Regions from separate parts of the Clostridium nitrophenolicum genome, predicted to be linked through region 2. Evidence: riboswitches for the same ligand, from Rfam matches in the RefSeq annotation. Region 2 holds a riboswitch; the other holds the start of a gene.
The links. A riboswitch is a leader RNA that binds a small molecule or an ion and turns the genes downstream of it on or off. The one in region 2 is predicted to bind glycine.

Region 1 (8,909 bases), 2.9 Mb from region 2:
GACATAAGAGTTCCGATGATAAATACAACTACCCGTTCTTTAAATCTGTCAAATACTGTTGCTATAATTGCATATGAGGCATTAAGGCAGATGGATTTTCCAAGTATGAAATAGGAAGGTATAAGCTTGATGGAAAAAATAAAGATAATAACGGATAGTACATCTGATTTACCTGAAGAAATAGTAAAAGAATATGATATAGAAGTGCTTCCGCTATTAATTAATTTTGGAGAAACAACCTATAAGGATAGAATAGATATAAACTTACAGGAACTCCTATTAAAAATGGAGCAAAGCGATGAATTCCCTGGAACAACACAGGTTAATCCTCAAAGATTCCTAGAATGCTATAGGAGTTATAGCGAAAAAGGATACAAGATAGTTTCTATACATATTTCTTCTAAAATGAGTGGAACGTATCAGTCTGCATGTATTGCTAAGGAAATGCTAGGAACGGATGATATAGTGGTAATAGATAGTTTAAATGTTACATCAGGTCTTGGACTTTTGGTGCTTAAGGCGGCTAGGTTAAAAGAAGCAGGATTAGGAATTAAAGAGATAGAAAGCGAAATCAAAACTTTAATTCCACATGTAAAGAGTGTACTTGCTTTTGAAGCTTTAGACAATCTAGTTAAGGGTGGAAGATTATCTAAAACCGCAGGGGTTATAGGCAATATATTAGGTATTAAACCAATTCTAGCAGTAGAAAATGGTGAGATGGTAGTTATTGATAAGTTAAGAGGCAACAAGAAATCTATAAAATATATTTTAGATTATATAGATAAGAAAGGAATAAAAGAGGGAGAAGCCTCTATACTTTTACATGTCGAAAATAAGGAGATATTAGATGCTTTAAGGGAATCTTTAAAGTCAATAGATAAGGAATTTATAGAATGTGAAGTAGGATGTGTTGTAGGTATACACTCAGGACCTAGGGCTGGTGGTGTATTTTTTATAGAGAATCATTAATAAATCGGATATATTGTTAAAAAAATATCTATAATTTATTAACAATATGGAATTAAAAAGACTTTGTTTGACAAATGTAATCTTGCAAACAAAGTTTTTTTGTTGTATATTTAATTTTATTGAATGAAAATTAAGAAATATATCAAGGGTTATTGAGGATTTTAGCGAATAAATTGTAAATATATTGAAATATAACCAAAATATTCGCGAAAAATGGTATTGAAAAAGCAGATAGATCTTATAATAAAATTGAATAATTAATATGTTCTAAATGTATAGAATTTTTTGTTTGACTATTATATAATTAAGTTGTCAATGAAAACGTTAAAAAATTAATAAAGTTGGATGAAATTTTCGGGAGATTAAGTAGAAAACTTAACAAATTTTGCGTTGATAATCTACTTACTATATATTAGAGCGTATAAGGTTCTAATATATGGTATCCTTAAATGGATAGCCGAAGGAATAAGTATTATTTTGCTTAAATAATATGAAGCTCTCAGGCAAAAGGACCGAAAATGGACAAGTCTCTGGAAAGCGATAAGCACCGAAGGAGTAAAACTCTCAGGTTAATAGACAGAGGTAGAAAAGCGAATGCTTTCTGCCTCTGTTTTTTGTTAGATCAAAATGTCGAAATATATTTTGAATAGAAAATGTTTAAAATATTAATTGAATGCAATCTGATATACGATATAGTTGGTGTTAAAGTTTCGTTTTGAAAAGGAGAATAAAAATGATAGAGCCAGTAATTATTGTAACTAATAATCCAATGAGCAGAGAAAAATTAAGCAGTAGTCATGAAACCGATTACGTGAATGGCAATACAATGGATGTATTTAAAAAGGTAAGAGATTACATACATAAAGGACATAAATTACTCACACATCCTTTAATGAGTAGTATAAAACCTAATGAAACTCCTTACAGAACAGTTGTTATATCAAAAGGCAAAAGTGAATCCGTAGATATACAATCTTTAAATTATATAGAGGAAGGTATATATGCTACTGAGAAATTTACTCAAAAGTTTGGCATCCCAAAATGGAGTAAGCAAGTGCTAGAAGACTTTCAACTTATAGATTATGATTTAATCTATCATGCATTTAATTAAGCAGAGAACTCAAATCTCTGATTTGGAGTGAGTCGCTTACTCATTCGACAATAGGAGAAGGAGTTTCATAAGCAGGCATCCAAAATCTTTGATTTTGAGATGATCGCTTACTCATTCGACAGTATGGAGAAGGAGTTTCATAATAATGAATAATAGCATAAATGTATGCTTAAAATAGTACCATTGCAATTATATTTAGTAGTGCGTACTTAATATATAGATATTGAATCTAAAAAGTAATTAATATATTAAAAAGCGGGAGGGAACAAAAATGTCACAGATTTATGACACAATAATAATCGGTGGTGGTCCAGCAGGACTGTCAGCAGGCCTTTATGCTGCAAGATCAAGAATGAAAACTTTACTTATTGAGAGAGCGAAATACGGTGGTCAGGCAACAACTACAGATGAGCTTGAAAACTATCCTGGATCTATTGAAGATTGCACAGGTTCAACACTAAGTGAAAGAATGAGAAAACAAGCAGAAGAATTCGGAACTGAGTTTGCTAAAGATGAAATAGTAGAAGTTGAATTGTCAGGAGACATAAAGGTAGTTAAAGGAAGAAAAGAAACATATCAAGCAAAAACAATAATAGTAGCTACTGGTGCTACTCCAAGACTTTCAGGATTCAAGAATGAATTAGAATTAAGAGGAAAAGGAGTTTCCTACTGTGCAACTTGTGATGCAGACTTCTTTACAGATCTAGATATAGCTGTTATAGGGGGAGGAGACTCAGCTATAACTGAGGCTATATACCTTACAAAGTTTGCTGAGCATGTAACTGTAATACATAGAAGAGATGCATTAAGAGCAGCGAAATCACTACAAGAAAAAGCATTTGCAAATCCAAAAATAGACTTTATATGGAACTCAACTGTTGAAGAAGCATTGGGAGATGAAATATTAGAAGGTCTTGTTTTAAAAAATAGAGAAACTGGAGAAACTAGCGAATTAAAGGTTGATGGATGCTTCGTATTCGTTGGATATGATCCAATATCTAAGTTATTTGAAGGACAAATAGAAATGGAAAATCAATATATTGTAACTGATGATGACATGAAAACAAATATTCCAGGAGTATTTGCTGCTGGAGATATAAGAAAGAAACTATTAAGACAGGTTATAACAGCTGCAGCAGACGGAGCCATAGCTGCAACAGCTGCTGAACACTATATAGAAAATCACAAATAAAAGGAGGTTTTATCAATGATAGAATTAACTAAGGAAAATTTTGATGCTGAAATAGTAAATTATACTGAAAAACCAGTATTCGTAGATTTCTGGGGAGATAAGTGTGAAATATGTAAACAACTTATGCCAGGAGTTCATGAACTTGAACATAAGTATGGTGATAAAATTAAATTCACTAGCTTAAATACAAGTTCAGCAAGAAGACTTGCTATATCACAAAAAGTTTTAGGATTACCAACAATGATAATCTATAAGAATGGTGAAAAAGTAAGCTCAATTACTGCTGATAAAATAGCAACATTAGATGATATAGAAAACTTTATAAAAACTTACTACGAAACACTATAATTATTTGAAATAAAAAGTTCAAAACTTTTTATAAATAAATAAATAAATAATTAACCACTCAAATCCCATTTTAGTATTAATTAATAATCGAATGAGAGTTGAATGTAAGTTCAACTCTCATCGAAATAAATTTGGAGGTGACTACTTTGCGTTTAGAAATTGGAAAAATTTATATTAAGGACGTTCAATTTGGAGCTGCAACAAAGGTGGAAAATGGAGTTCTTTATGTAAACAAAGAAGAGTTATTACAAGCAGTTGGTGGCGATGAAAGAGTTAAAAGTATAGAATTCGATATCGCAAAGCCAGGTGAAGAGACAAGAATAATTCCAGTAAAAGACGTTATTGAACCAAGAGTAAAAGTTGAGGGAAAAGGTGGAATATTCCCAGGCTTTATAAGCAAGGTTGACACAGTTGGTTCAGGAAGAACTCACGTGTTAAAGGGAGCTGCAGTAGTTACTACTGGTAAAATAGTTGGATTCCAAGAAGGAATTATAGACATGAGCGGAGAGGGAGCTAGATATACTCCATTCTCAAAGACAAATAACCTTGTAGTTATTTGTGAGCCAAAAGAAGGCGTTAAACAACATGAGCATGAAGAAGCTGTAAGAACAATTGGATTCAAAGCAGCAACATACCTTGGAGAAGCAGCTAGAAATGTTGAGCCAGATGAAGTGAAAACTTTTGAAACTCTACCATTACTAGAGCAAGTTAAACAATATCCAGACCTACCAAAGGTTGTATATGTATATATGCTTCAAACTCAAGGATTACTACATGATACATACGTATACGGCGTAGATGCTAAGAAAATTATACCAACATTTATATATCCAACAGAAGTATTTGATGGAGCTATCGTTAGTGGAAACTGCGTATCAGCTTGCGATAAGAACCCAAGCTATGTTCATATGAATCATCCAGTTATTGAAGATTTATATGAAAGACATGGTAAGGACATCAACTTCTTAGGTTGCGTAATCACAAATGAAAACGTATATCTTGCAGATAAAGAAAGATCATCAAACTACACTGCTAAGCTAGTTCACTTCTTAGGAGCAGATGCAGTTATAATTTCAGAAGAAGGCTTTGGTAACCCAGATGCTGACTTAGTTATGAACTGCAACAAGATAACTGATTTAGGAATAAAAACTGTATTAATTACAGACGAGTATGCAGGCCAAGATGGAAGCTCACAATCACTTGCTGACTCTACACCAAAAGGTGATGCAGTAGTAACTGGTGGAAATGCTAACGAAGTTGTAATATTACCAGCAATGAAGAAGATAATAGGACATCCTGAAGCTGCTGATGTAATAGCAGGTGGACACGTAGGAAGCTTAAGAGCGGATGGATCAATAGAGGCTGAGATTCAGGTTATAACTGGAGCTACAAGCGAAGTTGGATTCAACACTTTAACAGCAAAAGGATATTAATAGCTTAAATAAAATAGACTGAATCCTTAAATAATATTAGCAGATTTTATAAAATAGCTGATATTAAAAAATAAAAATTATAAATGTAATATTAAATTTGAAAGAGAGGATGATATAGATGTTACAAGGAAAAAAAGTAATAGCTGTAGGAGATAGAGACGGAATACCAGGACCAGCGATAGAAGCTTGCGTTAAGTCAGCTGGAGCAGAAATAATTTTTGCATCAACAGAATGCTTTGTTTGAACAGCCGCAGGAGCTATGGATCTGGAGATCCAACAAAGAGTAAAAGATTTAACTGAAAAACATGGTGCAGAAAATGTAGTTGTAGTAATCGGAGGAGCAGAAGCAGAAGCTTCAGGACTTTCAGCAGAAACAGTATGTGCTGGAGACCCAACTTTTGCAGGTCCACTTGCTGGAATAGCATTAGGTCTTGCAGTTTATCATGTTGTTGAGCCAGAAATAAAGGACGAATGTGATGCAGCTGTTTACGATGAACAGTGCGGAATGATGGAAATGGTTCTAGACGTAGATGCTATTATTGAAGAAGTTAAGAATGTTAGAACTCAATACTCAAAATACTAATTCTAAAATGTGTTTAAATTCCTAGGAAAAGGGGGAATTCTGAAATGATTAAAGTTGTTCATTATATAAACCAATTCTACGCTGGTATAGGCGGAGAAGAAAAAGCTGATATAAAACCAGAAGTTAGAGAAGGATTTGTTGGTCCTGGTATGGGATTAAACGGATTGTTAAAAAATGGTGGTGCTGAAATAGTTGCTACAGTTATTTGTGGAGATTCCTACTTCAATGAGAATCTTGAAGAAGCAAAAGCTGAAGTTATTGAAATGGTGAAAAAATATAGCCCAGACTTATTTATAGCAGGACCTGCTTTCAATGCTGGAAGATATGGTGTAGCTTGTGGAACTATAGCAAAGGAAGTTGAAGAAAAGTTAGGAATACCTGTACTTTCAGCTATGTATGTTGAAAACCCAGGAGTAGACTTATTCAAGAAACAGCTTTACATTGTAGAAACTAAAAACAGTGCAGTAGGTATGAAAGATGCTCTTCCAAAGATTGCATCCTTAGCATTAAAGCTTGCTAAGAAAGAAGAAATAGGATCACCAGCAGAAGAGTCATACATCGAAAGAGGTATAAGAAAGAACTACTTTGCAGCTGAAAGAGGTTCAAAAAGAGCTGTTGATATGCTTGTTAAAAAGATTAAGGGTGAAGAATTCGTTACAGAGTTTAAAATGCCTGTATTCGATAGAGTAGATCCAAATCCAGCAGTAAAAGGTATATCAAAAGCTAAGATAGCATTAGTTACATCAGGTGGTATAGTTCCAAAAGGAAACCCAGACCACATTGAATCATCCAATGCTTCTAAGTTCGGAAAATATGATATAGAAGGCGTAATGGATTTAACAGCAGAAACTTATGAAACAGCACACGGTGGATATGATCCAACATATGCTAACACAGATTCAGATAGAGTACTTCCAGTTGACGTATTAAGACAAATGGAGAAGGAAGGAAAAATTGGATCACTTCATAGATATTTCTATACAACAGTTGGTAACGGAACAGCAGTTGCTTCCTCAAAGAAATTTGGTGAGCAAATTGTTAAAGAGTTAATTGCAGATGGAGTAGATGCAGTTATACTAACTTCCACCTGAGGAACTTGTACACGTTGCGGTGCAACACTTGTAAAAGAAATTGAACGTGGAGGTCTTCCAGTAGTTCATATGTGTACAGTAGTTCCAATATCATTAACAGTTGGTGCTAACAGAATAGTACCTACAATAGCAATACCTCATCCACTTGGAAACCCATCATTAGAAGCTAAGGATGAGTACGAATTAAGATATCACTTAGTAGAAAAAGCATTAGGCGCTCTTTCAACTGAAGTAGAGGGACAAAAAGTATTTGAAGAATAATTAATAGTAAGGGAATTGAAAATTGAAAATTATTTAATTTTCAATTCCCTGTTTTTATAAATTTTTCGTTAAATATAGTAAGAGATACATATAAATTGAGAACTGAGAATTGAGATATTGAAGGTTCTCAATTCCTAATTCTCAATTCTCAATTAGATTAAGGGAGGTTTTACAATGAGTTTTCCAGTAATAAAAAAGGCTTCTTATATTTTAGTTAATGCACCTGATATGGTAATACATAATGGTACTACTCAAACTTTAGAAAGAGAAACAAATCCAGATTCAGCTTACTTAAAGGAATTAAAAAATCACTTAAGACCTTTTGATGAAGTTGTAGCTTACGCACCAAATCAAACTTATATAGGTAATATGACTCCAGATGAATTAGGAGAATTACCAAGACCATGGTTTAATTCAAAGGTTGAAGGTGCTAATAGATTTGGTAATTTCGGAGAAATAATGCCACAAGATGAGTTTTATGGCTTATTAAAGATTTCAGATGTATTTGATTTAGTTATTCTTGAAAAGGATTTTACTGCATTAGTAAAAGAAAAGCTTAGCAGCCATCCTCTTTTAAAAGAAAAAGTAGAGGCGTTAAAAGAAGGAGAAGAGTTATCTGTAATCCAAAATTTAGTAGAAAATGGAGTAGCAGAAGGACTATATGAAGATGGAAAATTAGTTGGATGTATTAAAAGAGCACATGAATTTGACTTAAACTTATCATCACACATAATGGTAGAAAATCTTGTTGTTAAGGCATCAGGAGTTTTAGCACTAATGCACTTAATAAAGAGCTCAGGAATAGATGTAAATGAAGTTGACTATTTAATAGAGTGTTCAGAAGAAGCTATAGGCGATATGAATCAAAGAGGCGGCGGAAATACTGCTAAAGCTTGTGGAGAGATAGCAGGTATTAAAGGTGCTACTGGAATGGACGTAAGGGGCTTCTGCGCAGGTCCAACTCACGCACTAGTTACAGCATCTGCTCTTGTTAAATCAGGAATACATAGAAATGTAATAATATTTGCAGGTGGAAGTACTGCGAAGCTAGGCATGAATGGAAGAGACCATGTTAAGAAGGGATTGCCAGCTTTAGAAGACTGTGTAGGAGGTTTTGCTATACTAGTATCAGAAAATGATGGAGTAAGTCCAGTACTAAGAACTGATATAATAGGAAGACACACAATAGGACATGGAGCAGCACCACAAGCAGTTATAGAAGCTTTAGTACTAGAGCCTTTAACTAAAAATGGAATGAAAATTACTGATGTAGATAAATACGCTCCAGAAATGCAAACTCCAGATATTACTGAACCAGCAGGCGCTGGAGATGTTCCAACTCAAAACTACAAAATGATAGGTGCATTAGCAGTTAAGAGCGGACAATTAGACAGAAAAGAGTTACCTAATTTTGTAAAAGATCATGGATATCCAGGATTTGCACCAACACAAGGACATATACCATCAGGAGTTCCAATAGTAGGTCATGGAATAGAGAATATAATGAGCGGAAAATTAAATAACTTCATGGTAGTAGGTAAAGGAAGTCTTTTCCTAGGAAGAATGACAAATTTATTTGATGGTATTTCTATACTAGTTGAGAAAAACACTGGTGCAGCTGAAGAATCACTAGGTGTTTCAAAGGACGAAATAAAGAATATGATAGCTGAAGGAATGAAGAAATTCGCTGAAGAGCTTTTAAAATAGTTAGGAGGTGATTTTACGTGGATGCAACTAAAAAAATAGTAGCGGAAGTTTTCAATGAAATAGCAGAAGGCATAAAAAGTGGAAGCTTCGGAAAAAAAGTTAGAATAGGCCTCACTACCTTTGGCTCAGAGCATGGCGTTAAAGAGATGGTAAAAGCAGCTGAAATGGCTAAAGGTAAATATGGTGATTTTGATATAGTTTTAATAGGACCAAA
Region 2 (8,909 bases):
AAAATATTTTGTAAATTGTTTTTTAAAAATTTTGCTAGTCTAGAATTGCTATTCGTTACAACAGCTATTGTTTTCATTAGTTTGTTACCTCCAAATTATTATATATACAAAACTTTAACTAATAATTGATAATTTATCAATGAAAATTTATATTATATTCTTATTGGTATGTTTTTTGCTATATTATATTAGCAGAAATACAACTAGGAGGTTATTTATATGGACTGTATAGAAATTACAAAAGAACTTATTAAAATCAATAGTTCAAATTTAGAAGGTGCAAACAAAGCTATAGATTTCTGTGAGGATATATTATTATCTCAGGGATTAAAAACAGAAATAATCGAGAATAATGGGTTTAAAACTTTAATATGTACTATTGGAAGTGGTGATAAAACAATAATATTGAACGGCCATTTAGACATTGTACCTGGAAAGGCTGAACAATTTGTTCCCTATATAGAAGATGGAAACCTCTTTGGAAGAGGTAGTGCCGATATGAAAGCTGGAGCTGCCGCTATGCTTACTACAATGTTAAAGCTTAAGAACGAAAATTTGAATTGTAAGCTGCAGCTTCAATTGGTTACAGATGAAGAAACAGGCGGCTTTAACTGTTCAAAATATTTAGTTGACAATGGCTTTAGAGGAGATTTTGTAATCTGTGGTGAGCCAACTCAATTAGGTATAGGAGTGCAGGCAAAAGGTATACTGCAGGTATACTTGGAGTTTTTCGGAAAATCTGCTCATGGAAGTAGACCTTGGCAGGGAACTAACGCTATAATTAAAGCTTATGAGGCCTTTAACGCTATTTTAGAATTACCTTTTGCAAAAGAGAAATCAGAGCTCTATGACTGCCCTTCTATTAATCTATCAAAAATAGAAGGCGGAGATGTTTATAATAAAGTACCTGCTTACTGCAAAATGTGTCTTGATATAAGATTTCTTCCTGGACAAGATCCTCAGGAAATAATAAGACAAATTGAAGAAGTAGCTGGCGTTAAAGTAAATATTCACTCCATAGGTGATGCTGTAAAAACAAAAGTTGATGATTTATACGTAGTAAAATTAAGCCAATCGATAACTAAAATAGCCAATAATAATGCTGAAATATTCGGTCAGCATGGCTCTGCAGACACTAGATTTTATTCAAAATATGATATACCAGCTGTAGAATTTGGACCTACAGGCCAAAACTGGCATGGTGATGATGAATTTATAAGAGTAGATTCGATTTATACATATGAAGAAATGCTTATAGATTTTATACTAAATATTAGTAGTGGTTTATAAAATTATAAAAAGTAAACTTTTAATTCAATAAAAAGGCTGCATCCTTTATATTTTAAGAATACAGCCTTTTAAACTATTGTGCTAATTTTTTTGACTTCATTAACTTTGAAATAAAACGAAAAGTTGTTGATGAAAGCATTATACCAAATGCAATTGCTCCTGCTACAGCTACTGCTTGCATGCCCTTTGAATATGCCGCAGAATAATCTTGTTCTACTATGTAATTTATAGTATTAAATGCTGTTATACCAGGCACAAGTGGAAATATTCCTGGTATTGAAAACTGCACCGCAGGAGTTTTAAGTTTTCTTGCCATTAATTCACTGTATAAACCTACAATGAAAGATCCTGCGAAGGATGCAGAAACTGGACTAATTGTATACTTATATACTGCAAGATAAGTTGCCCAACCAATAGCTCCACAAAAACCAGTCCATATTATCTTTTTTCTGTCAATATTAAAAAGAATAACAGGAAATATACTACCGAAAAACGCTAACACTATTTGTTTCATCATAATTTAACACCTACTCCAATAGCCAATGCTGCACCAATCCCTACTCCTATAGCAGTTATAATAAGCATTGCCTCACCAAATTTAGCCATACCTGATTCAAAGTCACCATAAATTACATCCTTAACACCATTTGTAAGGGCTACACCAGGTAATAATATCATTATTGCACCAGTTATAACATTTCCTTTACTTACAAAGGGTAATAGCTTTTGAGCAATTATGCTTGACCCTCCTATAATAAATCCAGAAAGAAAGAATTCGAAAAACTGAAAGAATCCAACTTTAGATATTTTCTCTAACATATAGTAAATTCCTATGCTTACTAAGGCCGAAACAATAGAATCATAGATTGTCCCATTAAAGAACAATGAATAAACAAATGAAGTCATACTTGCAGCAAAAAGTCTTACTGGAAAGCTGAAGTAAGGTGCTTCATCTATATCTTTTAATACTTGCTTTGCTTCTTCATAAGACATAGGTTTATGCTGAAGATTTCTTGAAAAAGAGTTAATAAGTTCTATTCTATATAAATCTACTCGTCTTATTCTAATTTTTTTCAGCGAAGTTATCTTTTCATCATTACCATCTAAGAGAGATATAAATACGCCTTTGGCTGTTACCATACATTCACATTCTAGATTGTAGGAACTACATATTCTTTCGATTGTTTCTTCAACTCTGTAAGCTTCTGCGCCATTACTTAAAAGCATTTGCCCCGTAGAAAGCGCAATCTCTAAAACTTGTTTAGCTTCCATATTATACTCCTTTATGATCCATTAAATTATTTATAGCCAGTAATATTATATCATTTTTTATAGTAATTTCTATTAAGTTATAGTAAAATTTAATACCATAAAAAACCTAAGAACTCTTAGAGTTTTTTATGGTATTTTTTAAATTTAATCTGGAGACTGGGTTATTTACTCCATCTTAATATTGGAGATCTTGCTGCCTTAACTTCATCTAACCTTTTAATCTCAGTACAATTTGGAGCTGATTTTACAAGTTCAGGATTTTCCTTTGATTCTTCAGCAATTTTAATCATTGCATTTATAAACTCGTCAAGGGTTTCAAGTTTTTCTGTTTCTGTAGGTTCTATCATTATGGCTTCCTGTACAATTAATGGGAAGTAAATTGTTGGAGGATGATATCCATAATCTAACAATCTCTTTGCTATATCCAAAGTTGACACGCTGTCATTATCCTTTAATCCAGCTAAAACAAATTCATGTTTACATATATCATCTATAGGTAATTCATAATGGTCTTTTAATTTAGCTCTTATATAATTTGCATTTAGAACTGCTAGCTCACTTGCTTCTTTTAAGCCTTCTGCACCCATAGTTAAGAGATATGAAAATGCTCTAACCATAAGACCAAAGTTTCCATAGAAACTTTTTACCTTTCCTATTGAGTAAGGTCTATTATAATCTAAATAATATTTATCATCTTTCTTTGATATTAATGGCTTTGGTAAAAATTCTACCAAGTCTTTTCTGACACCTATTGGACCACTTCCTGGTCCGCCTCCACCGTGAGGAGTTGAGAAGGTTTTGTGTAAATTCAAATGACATACATCAAATCCCATATCCCCTGGCCTTGTTCTTCCCATAATAGCATTCATATTAGCGCCATCATAATATAATAACCCCCCTGCTTCATGAACAAGCTTAGCTATTTCTACAATGTTCTTTTCAAACAATCCTAAGGTGCTTGGGTTAGTAAGCATTAGACCTGCTACCTCATCGCTTAACACAGCTTTTAGCTTTTCAATGTCTACAGCTCCACTTGAGTCAGATTGAACTTCTATTACACTAAATCCTGCCACTGATGCCGAAGCTGGATTTGTACCATGGGCTGAGTCCGGTACTATTATCTTTGTTCTTTTAAAATCCCCTCTTTTTTCGTGATAAGCCTTGATAACCATAAGTCCTGACAGCTCTCCATGTGCCCCTGCAGCTGGTTGAAGAGATACATCTTCAAGACCAGTTACTTCTGCTAGCTTTCCACTAAGTTCGTACATTAGCTTTAAAGCTCCCTGCACAGTGTCTTCTGGTTGATATGGGTGGAGATTCAAAAATTTAGGTATTGAAGCCATATCTTCATTGATTTTAGGATTGTATTTCATAGTGCAGGAACCTAAAGGATAAAAACCTGAGTCAACTCCATAGTTTTTATTTGAAAGTAATGTAAAATGTCTAATTACATCTACCTCACTAACTTCTGGAAGCTCTGCCTCTTTGCTGCTTAGGAACTCTTCAGGAATTAATTTTTCAATACTTATTTCAGGTACATCACAGCTAGGAAGAGAATACGCTTTTCTTCCTTCTTTGGATAGTTCAAAAATAATTTTATTATATTCCTTCATTATTTAATTCCCTCCAATACACATGCCAATTTGTCGATTTCGCTCTTTGTTCTTTTCTCAGTTACACAAAGAAGCATTGAATTTTTGTAGTGAGGGTATTCCTTTTCTAATTGATATCCACCAAGAATTTTATTTTCTAATAAAACATTATTTATCTCTTGTACAGAATTATTTGATGCTACTGCAAACTCTTTGAAGAACGGTTTATTAAATACTGCATTGTATTTTCCGCTCTTTATTATCTGTTCAAAAGCATAATGGGATTTTTGTATACTTTGTATCGCTACTTCTCTTATGCCCTTTTTACCAAGAGTTGTTAAATATATCAGAGCAGTTAAAGCATTAAGTGCTTGATTTGAACATATATTTGATGAAGCTTTATCTCTTCTTATGTGTTGCTCTCTTGCCTGTAATGTTAAAACAAAACCTCTTTTACCTTCCTTATCTGTTGTTTGACCTACTATTCTACCGGGCATCTTTCTTAAATACTTGTTTGTTGTTGCTAAGAAACCTAAATAAGGTCCTCCATAATTTAAACTATTTCCTAAGGATTGGCCCTCACCTACCACTATGTCTGCACCATATTCTCCTGGACTTTTTAAAACCCCAAGAGATATTGGGTCACAGCTTACAATAAGCAAGGATTTGTTTTGGTGAACAAGTTTTTCTACTTCTGTTAGTTCTTCAATTATTCCAAAGAAATTTGGAGTTTGAACAATCACTGCAGCTATATCTTTATTTAGTTCAGCTTTAAGTCTTTCTACATCAGTAACGCCATCTATTTCTTCTATCTCAATTAAATTCAAATTTTTAAATCTCAAATAAGTTTTTAGTACTTTTCTTGTTTCTGGATGAACAGTTTTTGAAACAATAACAGTCTTTCTTCTTGTTGAATCTACAGCCATTTGAGCTGCTTCTGCACAAGCAGTTGCTCCATCATACATTGAAGCGTTAGCAGCTTCCATTCCTGTAAGATTTGCTATCATGCTTTGATATTCAAATATTACTTGGAGAGTTCCTTGGCTTATTTCTGCTTGATAAGGAGTGTATGCAGTATAAAACTCTGATCTTGATATCATATGCTTAATCAAAGAAGGTATATAATGATCATAAGCTCCTGCACCTAAAAAGCATACTAAGTCATTACAGCTTTTATTTAAATCAGCTAAACTATTAAAATAAGATTGAACTTCTAACTCCGACATACCTTTGTTCATATTTAAGCTTCTATTTAAACAAACATCCTTTGGAATATCTGCAAATAATTCATCTATAGAGTTTACCCCTATTGTTTTTAGCATTAGCTCTTTATCTTCCGCTGTTAGCGGTAAATATGGATGCATACTATTCCCCCTTATTACATAATTTTTCGTATTGGTCAGCTTTTAATAAGCCATCGACTTCTGATTTATCTGACATTTCAACAACTATCATCCAGCTGCCATAAGCATCTTCATTGACTAGTTCTGGACTATCACCCAGCTTTTCATTTATTTCAACTACCTTCCCTCCAACAGGAATAAATAGATCTGAAGCCGCTTTTACTGATTCAACAACTCCAAAGGCTTCATCTTTAGAAAATTCTGTATCAACCTCTGGTAGCTCTACAAATACTATTTCCCCTAATGAATTCTGAGCAAAATCTGATATTCCTATATAAGCCTTATTCCCCTCAACCTTTACCCATTCATGATCCTTACTATACAATAACTCATTTAAAATTTTCATATAAATATCCTCCTTTTAGTATTAAATATTTTTAATATTGATTACTTATTGTAATTTTTTTTATAAAATCTTTTATCCACTACTTCAGCTTCAATAAGCTTGTTCCTAACCTTAATGAAGATGGTAGTTCCTAGTTCAGAATACTTTGAATCAATTAAGGCTAAACCTATATTTTTCTTAATAGATGGTAAAAGATAGCCAGTTGTAACGGTTCCTATCTTATCATCTTCTGCAAAAACATCGTATCCATGTCTTGGAATAGCCTTTTCTTTCATTTCAAACCCTACTATTTTTCTTTTTAGGCCTTCCTTCTTTTGCTTTACAAGAGCATCCTTACCTATGAAATTCTCCTTGTTCAACTTAACGAAGAATCCTAATCCAGCTTCAAGTGGTGTTATAGATTCTGACAATTCATTTCCATAGAGCGGTAAATTAACTTCAAATCTTAAAGTATCTCTAGCGCCAAGCCCTACTGGCTTCAATCCATCTTCTTTTCCGACATCCAATATCCTATCCCATAAGTCTATTACACTTTCAACGTCTGTGTAAATTTCGAAACCATCTTCCCCAGTATAGCCAGTTCTGGAAACTAGGCATTTTATCCCCCCTATTAAAATGCCTCTTTTGCAGAAGAAAAATTTAATGTCTTCTAGATCTGTATTTGTAAGCTTTTGAAGTATTGCCTGAGCTTTCGGTCCTTGAATTGCAAGTTGAGCAATAGATGATGAGATATTTGTTATATCTACTTCAAATTCATCTTTATTTTTTAACATCCAATCAAAATCTTTTTCAATATTTCCAGCATTTATTACTAAAAAAAAGTGATTTTCATTAAATCTATAAACTATTAAATCATCAACAACTCCTCCATCTGGATAACACATAAAAGCATATAAAATTTGGTCATCTTCTAATACAGCTATATCATTTGTCACTAAGTTTTGAACAAATTTAAAAGCATCTTCTCCAATTATCTCTACTTCTCCCATATGGGAAACATCAAATAACCCAGCCGCCGTGCGCACTGCTTCATGCTCAGCTATTATACCTTCATATTGCACTGGTAGAGCCCAACCAGCAAAGTCTATAATTTTGCCACCATATTTTTCGTAAGAATTGAACAACGGAGTCTTCTTTAATCCTTCCATACTTCAATACCCCCTATAATTTTTTGTACAACAAATAAAAAGGACATGAAGGCAAACTTTAAGTTAGCCCACATGTCCTCTGTTTCTTTACCTGAGAGTTTCGATATATAACCATATCTTACACCGTTGGTTCTGCTATTTAAAACAGTCTTTTCAGAGTTTCGTCCTACAACGTTATTTTTACCTGAGAGTTTCTAATATAGCCGTGGTACTATATCATTGCTCCTTCGGTTAACAGATGTTATCTCACACTGTAGTCATCCGAAAAATATTAAATTTTATTTTCAAGTTAATTATATTGCTCTCTGTAATTATTTTCAATAATAGTTAAAAAGTTAACTTCATAAAATTGCCAATATTCAAATTATTTCTATATATGCTTTTTATAGTGAGATTTTTTAATGATATGTTAATTCTTTTAGTAAATATTAGCATATTAATAAAGTACTCATTTAATAAATATCAAACTATCGTTAAAAAGCTAATAGTAGATTATTTTCATTTACATTTAATATTATTTAGCATTTTGCAAAAATATTCCTTATATGTAATAAATCATTCTGTACCATTTTTTCTATTTTTAGCTCTTAAATAAATTTCGTTTTCAAAAATAAACTCTATTATTTTTTCTCTTTCTTTTTCTGTTATAATATCGAAATAAATTCCATAGAGATAAATAGTTCCATCAGGATCTGAGATAACTTCTTTTCTTGTTATCTTACTGAGAAGAGACAGTCTGCAATTTACATTTATGCAAACTATTATTTGACTTCCAACGTCTAAGCTATCAGAGCACTGCAGTTTTAATCCTCCTCCACCTATATCAGTTATAATGCCAGCTTTGAATCTATTTCTTGCAAGTATCTCAGTTGATATATCTGATATTGAGTAATAATGAATACCTGCAGCTAAAGGTAGGTATGAAATCTTCAAGTTAATTGGAATTCTATGGTACATTCTTCTGTCAATAAGTCTTATTATCTTAGGAGGACTTAGTACAAGATGTATGTATTCTTCATTGTTTTTTATTCCTAAAACAGTTGATTTGCAAAGAAACAGTTCATTCTCTTGTAATACTATAAGTTCTATATGTTTATCTACTGGAAAAATAAAATGCTCATAATAATCGACGCTTACAAGAATACATTCCTTGTAAACGGTTTTTATAACCCCTGTACAGCTTCTACTTTCGTGCATCAACTGAAGCACTTTATTACAACAATTCAAGTTAACAAATTTATCCACCATCTAGCCACATCCCCTTAACAGCATAAATATGTAGTTTATATTATACAGTAAAAATGGAAATATTTCTATTTTATAAAGCATTGAAGACAAATATCTTTCTTCTTACCAATAGATTTCAGTAAACCTTCAATACTTAGATATTGTAAACTGTCAGCATCAATGAGATCTTTTATTTCATCTATACTGTATCTAGAACCGACTAACTCATGACTATTAGAAGTATTGATTCCCCAAAAGCACGGATATTTTATAATAGGAGAAGCAGCTCTAAAATGTATCTCTTTTGCGCCTGCATTCCTTAATAATTGTACAATTCTTTTACTTGTAGTTCCTCGCACAATAGAGTCATCCACTACAATTACTCTCTTGCCTTTAACGGAGTCTTTTATCACATTTAGTTTAAGTTCCAGGTTAGCTTGCCTTATTTTTTTAGAGGGTTCAATAAAAGTTCTTCCTACATATTCATTTTTTTCAAATCCTACATCATAGGGAATACTAGATGACTTTGCAAATCCAATGGCAGACAAAATTCCAGACTGAGGAACGCCTATAACTATATCTGATTCAGTAGGACATTCATCCCAAAGAGCTCTTCCTGCATTAATTCTTG

Region 1: linked by a shared signal. The riboswitch ahead of ACZ5N4_RS00765 (GrdX family protein) and the one ahead of gcvT (glycine cleavage system aminomethyltransferase GcvT) in region 2 are both predicted to bind glycine.

Annotation. Positions count from the first base shown of each region.
Region 1 is NZ_AP042469.1:143,276-152,184, forward strand. Features, by position in the region: gene ACZ5N4_RS00755 (tRNA (cytidine(34)-2'-O)-methyltransferase) at 1-114, shown strand, start outside; gene ACZ5N4_RS00760 (DegV family protein) at 130-969, shown strand; glycine riboswitch at 1,315-1,494, shown strand; glycine riboswitch at 1,495-1,559, shown strand; gene ACZ5N4_RS00765 (GrdX family protein) at 1,703-2,080, shown strand; gene trxB (thioredoxin-disulfide reductase) at 2,352-3,272, shown strand; gene trxA (thioredoxin TrxA) at 3,288-3,620, shown strand; gene ACZ5N4_RS00780 (glycine/sarcosine/betaine reductase component B subunit) at 3,767-5,053, shown strand; gene grdA (glycine/sarcosine/betaine reductase complex selenoprotein A) at 5,172-5,636, shown strand; gene grdB (glycine reductase complex selenoprotein B) at 5,681-6,988, shown strand; gene grdC (glycine/sarcosine/betaine reductase complex component C subunit beta) at 7,163-8,695, shown strand; gene grdD (glycine/sarcosine/betaine reductase complex component C subunit alpha) at 8,713-8,909, shown strand, end outside.
Region 2 is NZ_AP042469.1:3,035,692-3,044,600, forward strand. Features, by position in the region: gene ACZ5N4_RS14405 (sigma-54 interaction domain-containing protein) at 1-77, opposite strand, end outside; gene ACZ5N4_RS14410 (M20 family metallopeptidase) at 220-1,290, shown strand; gene ACZ5N4_RS14415 (threonine/serine exporter family protein) at 1,364-1,807, opposite strand; gene ACZ5N4_RS14420 (threonine/serine exporter family protein) at 1,804-2,562, opposite strand; gene gcvPB (aminomethyl-transferring glycine dehydrogenase subunit GcvPB) at 2,724-4,175, opposite strand; gene gcvPA (aminomethyl-transferring glycine dehydrogenase subunit GcvPA) at 4,175-5,518, opposite strand; gene gcvH (glycine cleavage system protein GcvH) at 5,520-5,903, opposite strand; gene gcvT (glycine cleavage system aminomethyltransferase GcvT) at 5,945-7,051, opposite strand; glycine riboswitch at 7,214-7,312, opposite strand; gene ACZ5N4_RS14445 (PilZ domain-containing protein) at 7,607-8,299, opposite strand; gene purF (amidophosphoribosyltransferase) at 8,365-8,909, opposite strand, start outside.